Regions from separate parts of the Paenibacillus sp. JCM 9796 genome, predicted to be linked through region 1. Evidence: predicted binding sites of a transcription regulator. Region 1 holds the regulator's gene; the other holds the start of a gene.
The links. Region 1 encodes Rex, which represses fermentation and respiration genes when NADH is low (regulators of the CRP and FNR family bind a similar motif). Its sites were predicted from a motif close to TTGTGAAATATTTCACAA; they were not measured.

Region 1 (4,979 bases):
CTCGCAGTCCCGCAGGTCGGGCCAGCCGCTTTAGAACGCTCATCCGATTGTGCTGCAGAAATAAGTTTGCTATTCCTTTTTCCACGTTGTGTGGTATGCTTATTGAGAACAGTGGAGGAAGGGATTGAGAAAGGCACCGATGAAATTTGCGGTTTTGGATTTTGAAACGACGGGGAGTCTGGCAACCGATCGGATTATCCAAGTCGGACTCATGATTATAGAGGATATGCAAATAACGGATAGGTATACTTCCCTCGTCAATCCGGGTATGAGTATACCTTCTTCTATTACAACGCTTACGGGCATTGATGACGCTATGGTGAAGGATGCGCCGTCAATCGACACGGTTATGGCCGAGATGGTGCCGCTGCTGCAAGATACGGCGCTTGTCGGCCATAATATCGGGTTTGATTTGGGGTTCTTGCAGCGGGCGCTCGATGAAACGGGTTATTTCTCGTTCGACGGACGCGTGCTCGACACGCTCGATGCGCTGCGCGTCCTGTACCCGGGGCTGTCGACCCTGCAGCTGTCGATGGTGGCTCACGCTTTCGGCATCGAACACGAGCGGCCGCATCAAGCGGACAGCGACGCCGAAGTAACGGCGCTTATCTGGATTCGCTGCATGGAGCGGCTGCAGGGGCTTCCTTTGTTGACGCTGCAGCGGCTGGATATGATCTTTGCCGAATCCACCAACGACTTCGGCTGGATCGTGCATGAGATGCTTCAATACCGGGAGCTGCACCAGCCGCTCGATCCGGATGCGGACCGGTATTTCCGCCAATTCGCTTTGGGCGTCGGCGATTGGGGCGAAGAGGAATCGATTCGCGAAGAGGATGAGGCGAAGACGTTGAAGGAGCCTTTCTCCGCCTTTTACGAGCAGCTGAAGGATGTGCTTAAACGGCGGTTTGACGCTTATGAAGAGCGGGAAGCCCAGGTGACGATGCTCAGCGAGGTGGAGAGCGCTTTTGAAGCGGGACATCATCTGATGGTGGAGGCGGGCACGGGTACCGGCAAATCGCTGGCTTATTTGATTCCTTCGCTGTACTACGGACTCAAGCACGATAAGAAGGTGCTCGTCAGCACGCATACGATCAATTTGCAGGAGCAGCTGCGGGAACGCGACATTCCGCTGCTGCACGAGCTGTTCCCGATCGGGTTCCGGGCCGCGCTGTTGAAAGGGCGAAGCCACTATTTATGCCTGCGCAAGTTCGAGCACAAAATCAACACGCTCGATTTCGAGAACGGCAAGGAAGACCGGATTACCGCCGGGCAGATGCTCGTGTGGCTCGGGGAAACGAAACACGGCGACGACGAGGAGCTTTTCTTTGCCAACAAAGGAAAGCCGTTTTGGCATACGGTGGAAAGCGACACCGATTCTTGCCTGAATCGCGCCTGCCCCTGGTTTAAAAAATGCTTTTACCATCGAGCCCGCCACGAGGCGAACACGGCCGACGTCATCATCACGAATCATTCGCTCTTATTTACGGATATGAAAGCGGACAACCGCCTGCTGCCTGCTTATAAGCATCTTGTTATCGATGAGGCTCATCATTTTGAAGAAGTGGCGAGCAAGCATCTGGGGATCGAGCTTCACTATCACGGGTTAATGAACACGCTTCATTGGCTGTATAAGGACGGCCGTTCCGGGCAATTGTCAAGCCTCCGCTTTCGTTTGCAGAAGGCGGACGAAGATCCGCGCGTGGCTGGCTGGAGCGCTGAGATCGACCGCGCGGTCGAGAAAGTGATGGAGATGAAAGAAGAGTGGGAGCAGCTGACGGAACTGCTGTATCAGTTGCTGACATCGCGCAGCGGGGAGTCGGCGGCTCAGCAGGAAGGCGGCGGCCTCGTGCTTCGGGTGAGGAAGGACGCGCTGCCCCTCGGGTGGGATAAGCTCGCGGTGCTTGAAGAGAATTTTCAGCTGCACGCGCTTGAAGCGCTTAAGAAGCTGGATAAGGTCGTCAGCGAGCTGAAAGAGGTGCAGGACGAATTCGAAGTGCAGAGTGTCGTAACCGACTTAAGCGGCACCGTGAAAGAACTTCATCGTTATAAAGATGCGCTCCATTTCTTTATGACGATGCCGGACGACAACTATGTGTATTGGTTAGAGGGCGGGTTGTACAACAAAAATCGCTCGCTTCAGCTGCATTGCGTGCCGGTCGATGTCAGCTCGCTGCTGCAGCAGCATTTCTTCGAGCCGAAAGATAGCGTAATACTGACCTCGGCCACACTCTCGGTAGGCAAATCGTTCGCTTACACCTGCGAACAGCTGGGGCTGAACGAATCGCAGCCATCCGGACAATTGAGAACGGTGCAGCTTCCCTCGCCGTTCAATTACCGGGAGCAGGCGCTTGTCGCTATCCCCCGGGACTTTCCGGGGCTGCGCGGCGGAAGCGGGGGCGACAAAGAGTTTATCGACCGCCTGATTCCGTCGCTGGCCGAAGTCGCGCTGGAAACGAAAGGGCGCATGCTGGTTCTTTTCACTTCCAATCGCATGCTGAAGACGGTTCATGCCGGTTTGAAGGAAATGCTGGCGCCGTTCGGCGTGAACGTGCTCGGACAAGGCGTGGACAGCGGCAATCGAAGCAAGCTGACGCGCATGTTCCAGAGCAGTCCTGCTTGCGTGCTTCTGGGCACGAGCAGCTTCTGGGAAGGCGTCGACATTCCGGGCGACGCGCTCACCTGTCTGGCCATCGTCCGGCTGCCGTTCCAGCCGCCGACGCATCCGCTTGTGGAAGCGAAGACGGAAAAGCTTAAGGCCAAGAATATGAATCCGTTCATGAAGCTGTCGGTACCACAGGCGGTTATTCGCTTCAAGCAGGGATTCGGAAGATTGGTTCGTACCGCATCGGACAAAGGGATCGTCATTATTTACGATACCCGGGTCATCGATACGAACTATGGGAAATACTTCTTGTATTCGCTGCCGGGACCTAAGATCGAGCATATGACTGCGAATCAGTTGGTTCCACGTATTAAGCGGTGGATGGAGGAGAACGAAGCATGAAAACGATGAAAATTTCCGAGGCGGTCGTCCGACGGCTGCCGATTTACTTGCGATTCTTGAATGAGCTGAGCAAGAAAAATATTTCAACCGTATCTTCACAGGATCTTGGACAAAAACTTGATCTGAATCCGGCCCAAATCCGTAAAGATCTCGCTTATTTTGGTGAATTCGGCAAGAAGGGCATCGGGTATGATGTCGATTATTTAATCGAGAAAATCAGACAAATTTTGAAGCTTGATAAAGTGATTCCCGTCGCGCTGGTCGGAGCGGGCAATTTGGGCCGCGCGTTATGCAATTACAACGCTTATTTAAAAGACAACATGAAAATTGTCGCTGTCTTTGACGCGCAACCGAACAAAATCGGCGAATCGATCAATAACTTAAAAGTAAAGCCGATGGAAGAGCTCGGGACGACGATTCGCGAGCTGCAGATCAGGATCGGGATTATTACCGTTCCTGCGCCGGAAGCGCAGCAGGTCGCCAACCAGTTCACCGAAGCGGGCGTCGAAGCGATCTTGAACTTTGCGCCGCTCATTATTAAAGTGCCGAGCGATGTACGGGTACACCATGCGGATTTCACGACGGACCTGCAAAGCCTCGCTTATTATTTGGATTAATTTATCCGATAAATGAATAACAACAAGCCCGTGCCGAACCGGCACGGGCTTGTCCTATTATTATACGAATGCGTAAATGATTTTGTAGATGAGGAACGCAATCACCATACTGATCGGAATTGTGATGATCCAGGTCAAGATCATTCGTGTTACCGTTGCCCATTTGACATCATGGAATCTCATCACGGAACCTGTTCCGATGATCGAGGAGGAAATGACGTGGGTTGTCGATAACGGCATCCCGAGATGGGTCGACGTTTGAATGACGATCGATGAGTTCAGGTCGGAAGCGAAGCCGTTGATCGGCTCGATCTTCAGCAGCTTACGGCTCATCGTCTTGATAATGCGCCATCCGCCGATTGAGGTTCCGAGGCCCATAGCGGTTGCAGCGGCTAATTTAACCCAGAGCGGAACGTCCAGCGTGTCTTGCTGGTTCATCGCAACCAAGGCGAATACGATGATCCCCATCGCTTTCTGAGCGTCGTTCCCGCCGTGGGAAAAGGAAAGCAGTCCGGCCGAGAAAATTTGGAAAATGCGGAACGTGCGATTGAGCTTGGAACGCGATTGGTTACCGGTCGACATAATAAAGAACCGGATAATCCACATAATCACGATACCGGTAGCGAACGCGACAATTGGCGATAAGACAAGAATCAGAATGATTTCACGAAACCCGGACCAATTTAAAGCGTCCATCCCTGCGCCTGCAATGACGGCGCCGGCAAGCGAGCCGATAAGTGTGTGGGAAGAAGAGGACGGAATGCCGTAATACCAGGTGAGCAAGTTCCAAAGTATAGCCGTAATCAAGGCGGCGATGACGATATAAATACCGTTCTCAATGGTAGCCGGATTCGCGACTTTACCGCCCACCGTTTTAGCGACTTCTGACGAGTAGATTGCGCCGAGAAAGTTCAAAACGGCCGCGTAGATGATGGCGAATCTCGGTGACAGCGCTTTGGTTGAAATAGAAGTAGCGATAGCATTGGCCGTATCGTGAAATCCGTTGATAAAATCGAACAGAAGCGCCAAAGCAACGACTACAATCAATATGGTTAACATAATTTCCTCCTAAGTCATTGTGCATATTACCACTAACCGGTCCGGACTGGCCGGCAAGGTTAAGAGTATCTCAGCACAACGCTCTCCAAGATGTTGGCGACATCTTCACAGGCATCGGTCGTTTGCTCAAGGCGTTCGTACATTTCTTTCAATTTAAAATCGTGGTAAGGATCTTTCGGATTGGTGAAAATTTCACGGATGCCCTCGCGCATTAAACGGTCTCCTTCATTTTCCAAGCTGTTGATTTGCACGGTATGCTCCGTCAGCTGCATATACTTTTTCTTGGACAGCAGCTTGAA
Region 2 (4,890 bases), 2.4 Mb from region 1:
CTCCGTCATTTCCGTAATCGCCACGCCGGTCAGGAACTGCACGCCGCGCTTTTGCAAGCTTGTTTGGGCGCGCTCGATCAATTCAGGCGCAAAGCCCATCAGAATCGAAGGGGCCGCTTCTACGCAGTACAACGAAACGTCGTTGAAATCGACGCCTTTCTTCTTACACAGACCCGGCAGCATATCGGCAAATTCGCCGACCAGCTCGATGCCGGTCAAGCCGCCGCCGCCTACGACGAACGTAACGTCCGCTTTGTTCTTCGATTGCTTGTAAGCTTCAACCCGCGCTTCAACGTGCGCACGCAGACGGTTCGCGTCGTTAACGGATTTCAGCGTGAAGCTGTGCTCCTGCAGGCCAGGAATGCCGAAGAACGCCGTTTCACTGCCGAGCGCGATGACAAGCGTGTCATACTCGTAGGTTTTACCGCTTTTCAGAAGCACGCGCTTCTCGTCGAGTCCGATCGTTTCGACCGTATCGATGCGCAGTTCGATGTTTTTACCGCGAAGCAGCTTCTCGAGCGGAAGCGCTACAGCTTGCTCGCTCAAGTTGCCTGCAGCCAAACGGTGCAGCTCGGTAATAATTTGGTGAGAAGGGAATCGGTTCACGACCGTGATAGTCGCTTCTTCCGCCGTCATATATTTACGCGCCGTCAGCGCGGTTAACAACCCGCCGTATCCGCCGCCTAGAATCAAAATTTGCTTCGACATAGTTATCCTCCGTCCGGTATTGATGCTTCTTAAGATTGACGCTGATTTTGCTGACGCTCTGCCGATACTTCCAGGAACGCTTGGGCAAAACGGAACATCTTCTGCACTTGCGGATCCTTCAGCATTTTAAGCAGACCGAACAAGCCGATAGTCGCCGTTTCCGCTTGCGCACGGTCGCTTGCTTCAATCGCCGTCGCGGCTACGCTCTTAACTTTCTCTTGGATCGGCTTCACGAATTCTTCCATGCCGCCCTTCAGATCGTCGATCAGGACGCGGTCGGTGGCCACATTTTGCACCAAATCGTACGTTTTCGTTAAAAGGGTTACCATTTCGGCCAGCTTCGGCAGGTTGTCGACCAACACCGTAAGCGACTGTTGGACCTCGGGCTTCATCAATTGATCGAGTACATCGAGTGATTCGCGCGAGATCGTTTGCGTTGTTTGTGACATAAGTAAACGTCCTCCTATACTTTGCATAGATGTCCCTTGTGCCGGCTGCCTGTTCTTTTCGAGCGATGGGAGGTTCGTCTTCTTCAAGCCGTCTCTCTGACAAGCTTATCGTCCATGAAGATCCATGACCATCCAATTGTAACATTTTTCACATGCTTGAGAATAAGGCAGTGCCTGAAAGGGAACGCTATATGGACTCTATTATACGACCATTCCCTTCATCTTTGAAAAGCCAATTTCCTACAATTGTGAACATTCTGTTAACACTAATTTCAAGCAGCCGATTCCTTTTTGAAAAAACAGCGCGGCCGCTGCTTCGCTCCCTGGACTCAGCCGCGACCGCACTTCAAACCTTACGCGTTTACCGAACGCTTGCGGCCGATCATGACCGCGTACAGCACAATCGCGCTGACGTTCGCGGCGGCAATGACAATCCCCATCGGGACAGTCGCTTCGCTGCCGCCCAGACCGACCAGCGGCGCCACCAATCCGCCGAAGATGAACGACAGCACGCCGAGCAGGGCTGAGGCCGTCCCCGCCGACTTCGCCTGATTGCGCATCGCCAGCGGGAACGACGCCGTTCCGACGATGCCGACGCACGAGACGACGATGAACAGCGGCGGCAGCACGGCGGCCAGCCCCGCTCCGGCGATAAGGCCGACGAGCAGGATAATCCCGCCGAGTGCGGCGAGCACGAGTCCGCTGACGAGCAGCGTCGTTTCCTTGATTTTACCGGCTAGTTTCCCTGTGACTTGGCTGGCAATAATGATGCCAAGTCCGTTTATGGCGAATATGAAGCTGAACGTTTGCTCCGAGACGCCGAACGCATTCTGAAGGACGAAGGGCGATCCGGCGATATAAGCGAACATGGCCGCGGTCACAAGCCCTTGCGAAAGCGCATAGCCCATAAACAGCCGGTCCTTCGCTATCGCGCGCATCGTCGACAGCGATTGCGCAATACCGCCTTGCGACCGGTGCTCGGGCTTCAAGGTTTCCGGCAGCGCGAAGAGGACGGCGATGAATACGAGCACCCCGATGAGCGACAGCACGAGGAACACGCCGCGCCACGACGTGAACTGCAGGAGCTGACCTCCCATAATCGGAGCCAGGATCGGAGCCGCACCGTTCACCAGCATCAGCAGCGCGAAAAACTTCGTCAGCTCCGTCCCCGCATAGAGGTCCCGGGCCACCGCCCGCGAGATGACGATACCCGCCGAGCCGGCCGCGCCTTGAATGAAACGCAGCGCGACGAACGCCCAGGCCGACGTGCTGAACATGCACAGCAACGAAGCTACGGTGTACAAGAGCAGCCCCGCCAGAAGCGGCCCCCGTCTGCCGCGCACGTCGCTGAGCGGCCCGGCAAGCAGCTGTCCGAGCGACAGCCCGAGCAGACAAGAGGTAAGGCTTAGCTGCGCCATCGAGGTGCTCGTGTGCAGGTCGCCTTCAAGCATGGGCAGCGCCGGCAGGTACATATCGAGCGATAACGGACCGAAAGCCGACAAAATGCCCAGCACAAAAGCGATCCAGATGCGCCTGGACCGGGCGGGCGCTTGAATAGCCGCAGATGATTTCATGAATGAATGCCTCCTTAATTCCGGACAGTAAACCTAATAACGGAACAGCCGTGCGCCATCTGAGCGGTTGGCGAATTTTCCGGCGGAAAATTGGCGTATAAGAAACCGGGGTGCGAAGTTTCCGTAACCGCAACCGCTAACGCTTCTTCTCCAGCTCCACGTTGTAGGCGCTTAAATATTGGCTGAGCCGCTGAATTTGATCGTCGAATTGCGCAATTTCCGATTCCGGCACCTTCGCAAAAATCAGATCCGCATGCTCGGCAAAATGCTCCCTCCACCGCAGCAGCTGCTCCATCCCCGGCCCGGTTAACCGCACGTACATGATACGCCGATCCTCCTCTGAACGTACGCGTTCGACCCACTGCTTCTCCTCCAGTTTATCGATAAGATTGGAAGCCGCGCCGATCGTAATGCCAAGTACGGTGGCAACGTCGTTAACCTTCAGCGAGTCTTCGTGTTCCAGCTTAAAAACGAGCGCCACGGCGGACGCGGGAACTTCCGCTTCCTGACTTAACAAGCACAGCGTCTGCTTCAGCCCGCGATCCAAATCAAGAAGGCTTCGCCACAAGCGGTTTATAGATTGAGAAGGCATGGATGCTTCACCTCAGAACGGTTCGAATATATTCCATCTTACATGAAACCGTCAGGAAAGGAAAAAGTTTCAGCGCGCGGCATTGACAACGAGACGCAAGCAAGTTATATTTTACCAAAAATACTTTCACAAGAATAGTATTTTTATAAAACAATTTCAGTTGGCTCAAGGAGGCTGTGCCTGTATGGAACGATTCAATCCTTCATTTCGAGAATCTCTGATCATCCCGCTTTGGAGCATCACGGTCATGTTGGTCGTCATGAATACAACGATGTTTAATGTCGCGCTGCCGACGGTCGCTCAAGCCCTGCATTTAACGGCTACCAGCGCTTCGTGGATCGTCACGGGATACTCCATTTTGTTTGCCATATCCTCCATCACCTACAGCCGCCTCTCGGACTTCATCCCGATTCGGACGCTGCTGACGCTCGGCTTGCTCCTGCTCGGTGGAGCGTCGATCGTCGGCATGCTGGCGACGAATTACTACATGCTGATGGCCGCCCGCCTGCTGCAGGCCGTCGGCGCCGCATCGGCGCCCGGTCTCGGCATCGTGCTCGTGACGCGTTACATTCCGGTCGAACGGCGCGGACGCTCGATGTCGGGCATCGTCTCCGCCGCTTCGTTCGGCTTTGGCTTCGGACCGATCGTCGGCGGGATACTGACGCAATACATCGGCTATTCCTCGCTGTTCGCAGTGACGGCGCTCGTCCTTCTGGCGCTTCCCGTCTTCCTGCGCCATATGCCCAAGCAAGCTGCGGCCCCCGTTCGATTTGACGGGTGGGGCGCGCTCTTCATCGGGGTCGGTGTAACGGGGCTGCTCCTGTACTTGACCGGACATCAATGGCTGCCTCTCGCGCTTGGCCTTGCTGCGCTCTTCGCGTTCTGGGTGCGCATTCAGCGCGTCGAGCACGCGTTCGTTCAGCCCGCCTTATTACGTAAACCTAAATACATGAGCTTGATCGCCATCAGTTTTGTCTCCTATGTACTGCACTTCTCCACCTTATTCCTGATGCCGGTCATCCTTACCCACTTATTCGGCAAAAGCTCTTCCGTCACCGGGCTGCTCATCTTTCCCGGGGCCATCTTGACCGCTCTCCTGTCTCCGCAGATCGGACGCTGGATCGACCGTCTGGGCAACGCTCCCGTCATGGTAAGCGCGCATGTCCTGCTGCTGCTATCCGCTGCCGGGTTCGCCCTGCTGTCCACGCAGTCGGCCTATTTCATCGGTGCCGCCTATCTCTTCATGAGCGTGTCGGTCTCGGCCATCGGCTCCAGCGTATCCAACGAGATGTCGCGCATTTTGGACAAAAGCGAGATTGGCGGGGGGATGGGGCTGTCGCAGCTCGCGCAATTTTTCGGCGGCGCGCTCGGCGTAGCCCTGACGAGCGCCTCGCTGGTTTGGCAAGCGGCGCGGCCGCTGGAGGCCGCCTATGCAGCCATCTTCTGGGTCATGCTCGCTGGTGCAGTTCTCTCTTTGCTGCTGTCCGTTCAATACGTGCGCGCCGGTCGCCGTAAACCGGCAGCAGCGCCGCTTGCCGCCTCCGAGTGATCCATGCGGCTGGTATGC

Region 2: a site for Rex is predicted at 1,294-1,311, ahead of ACZ439_RS12870 (helical membrane plugin domain-containing protein). Genes of this name have one in related genera too.

What each region holds. Positions count from the first base shown of each region.
Region 1 is NZ_AP043723.1:306,510-311,488, reverse strand. Features, by position in the region: gene ACZ439_RS01475 (tetratricopeptide repeat protein) at 1-34, shown strand, start outside; gene dinG (ATP-dependent DNA helicase DinG) at 140-3,004, shown strand; gene ACZ439_RS01465 (redox-sensing transcriptional repressor Rex) at 3,001-3,621, shown strand; gene ACZ439_RS01460 (inorganic phosphate transporter) at 3,682-4,680, opposite strand; gene ACZ439_RS01455 (DUF47 domain-containing protein) at 4,740-4,979, opposite strand, start outside.
Region 2 is NZ_AP043723.1:2,669,444-2,674,333, forward strand. Features, by position in the region: gene ACZ439_RS12865 (NAD(P)/FAD-dependent oxidoreductase) at 1-708, opposite strand, end outside; gene ACZ439_RS12870 (helical membrane plugin domain-containing protein) at 738-1,157, opposite strand; gene ACZ439_RS12875 (multidrug effflux MFS transporter) at 1,511-2,731, opposite strand; gene ACZ439_RS12880 (MarR family winged helix-turn-helix transcriptional regulator) at 2,868-3,323, opposite strand; gene ACZ439_RS12885 (MFS transporter) at 3,508-4,872, shown strand.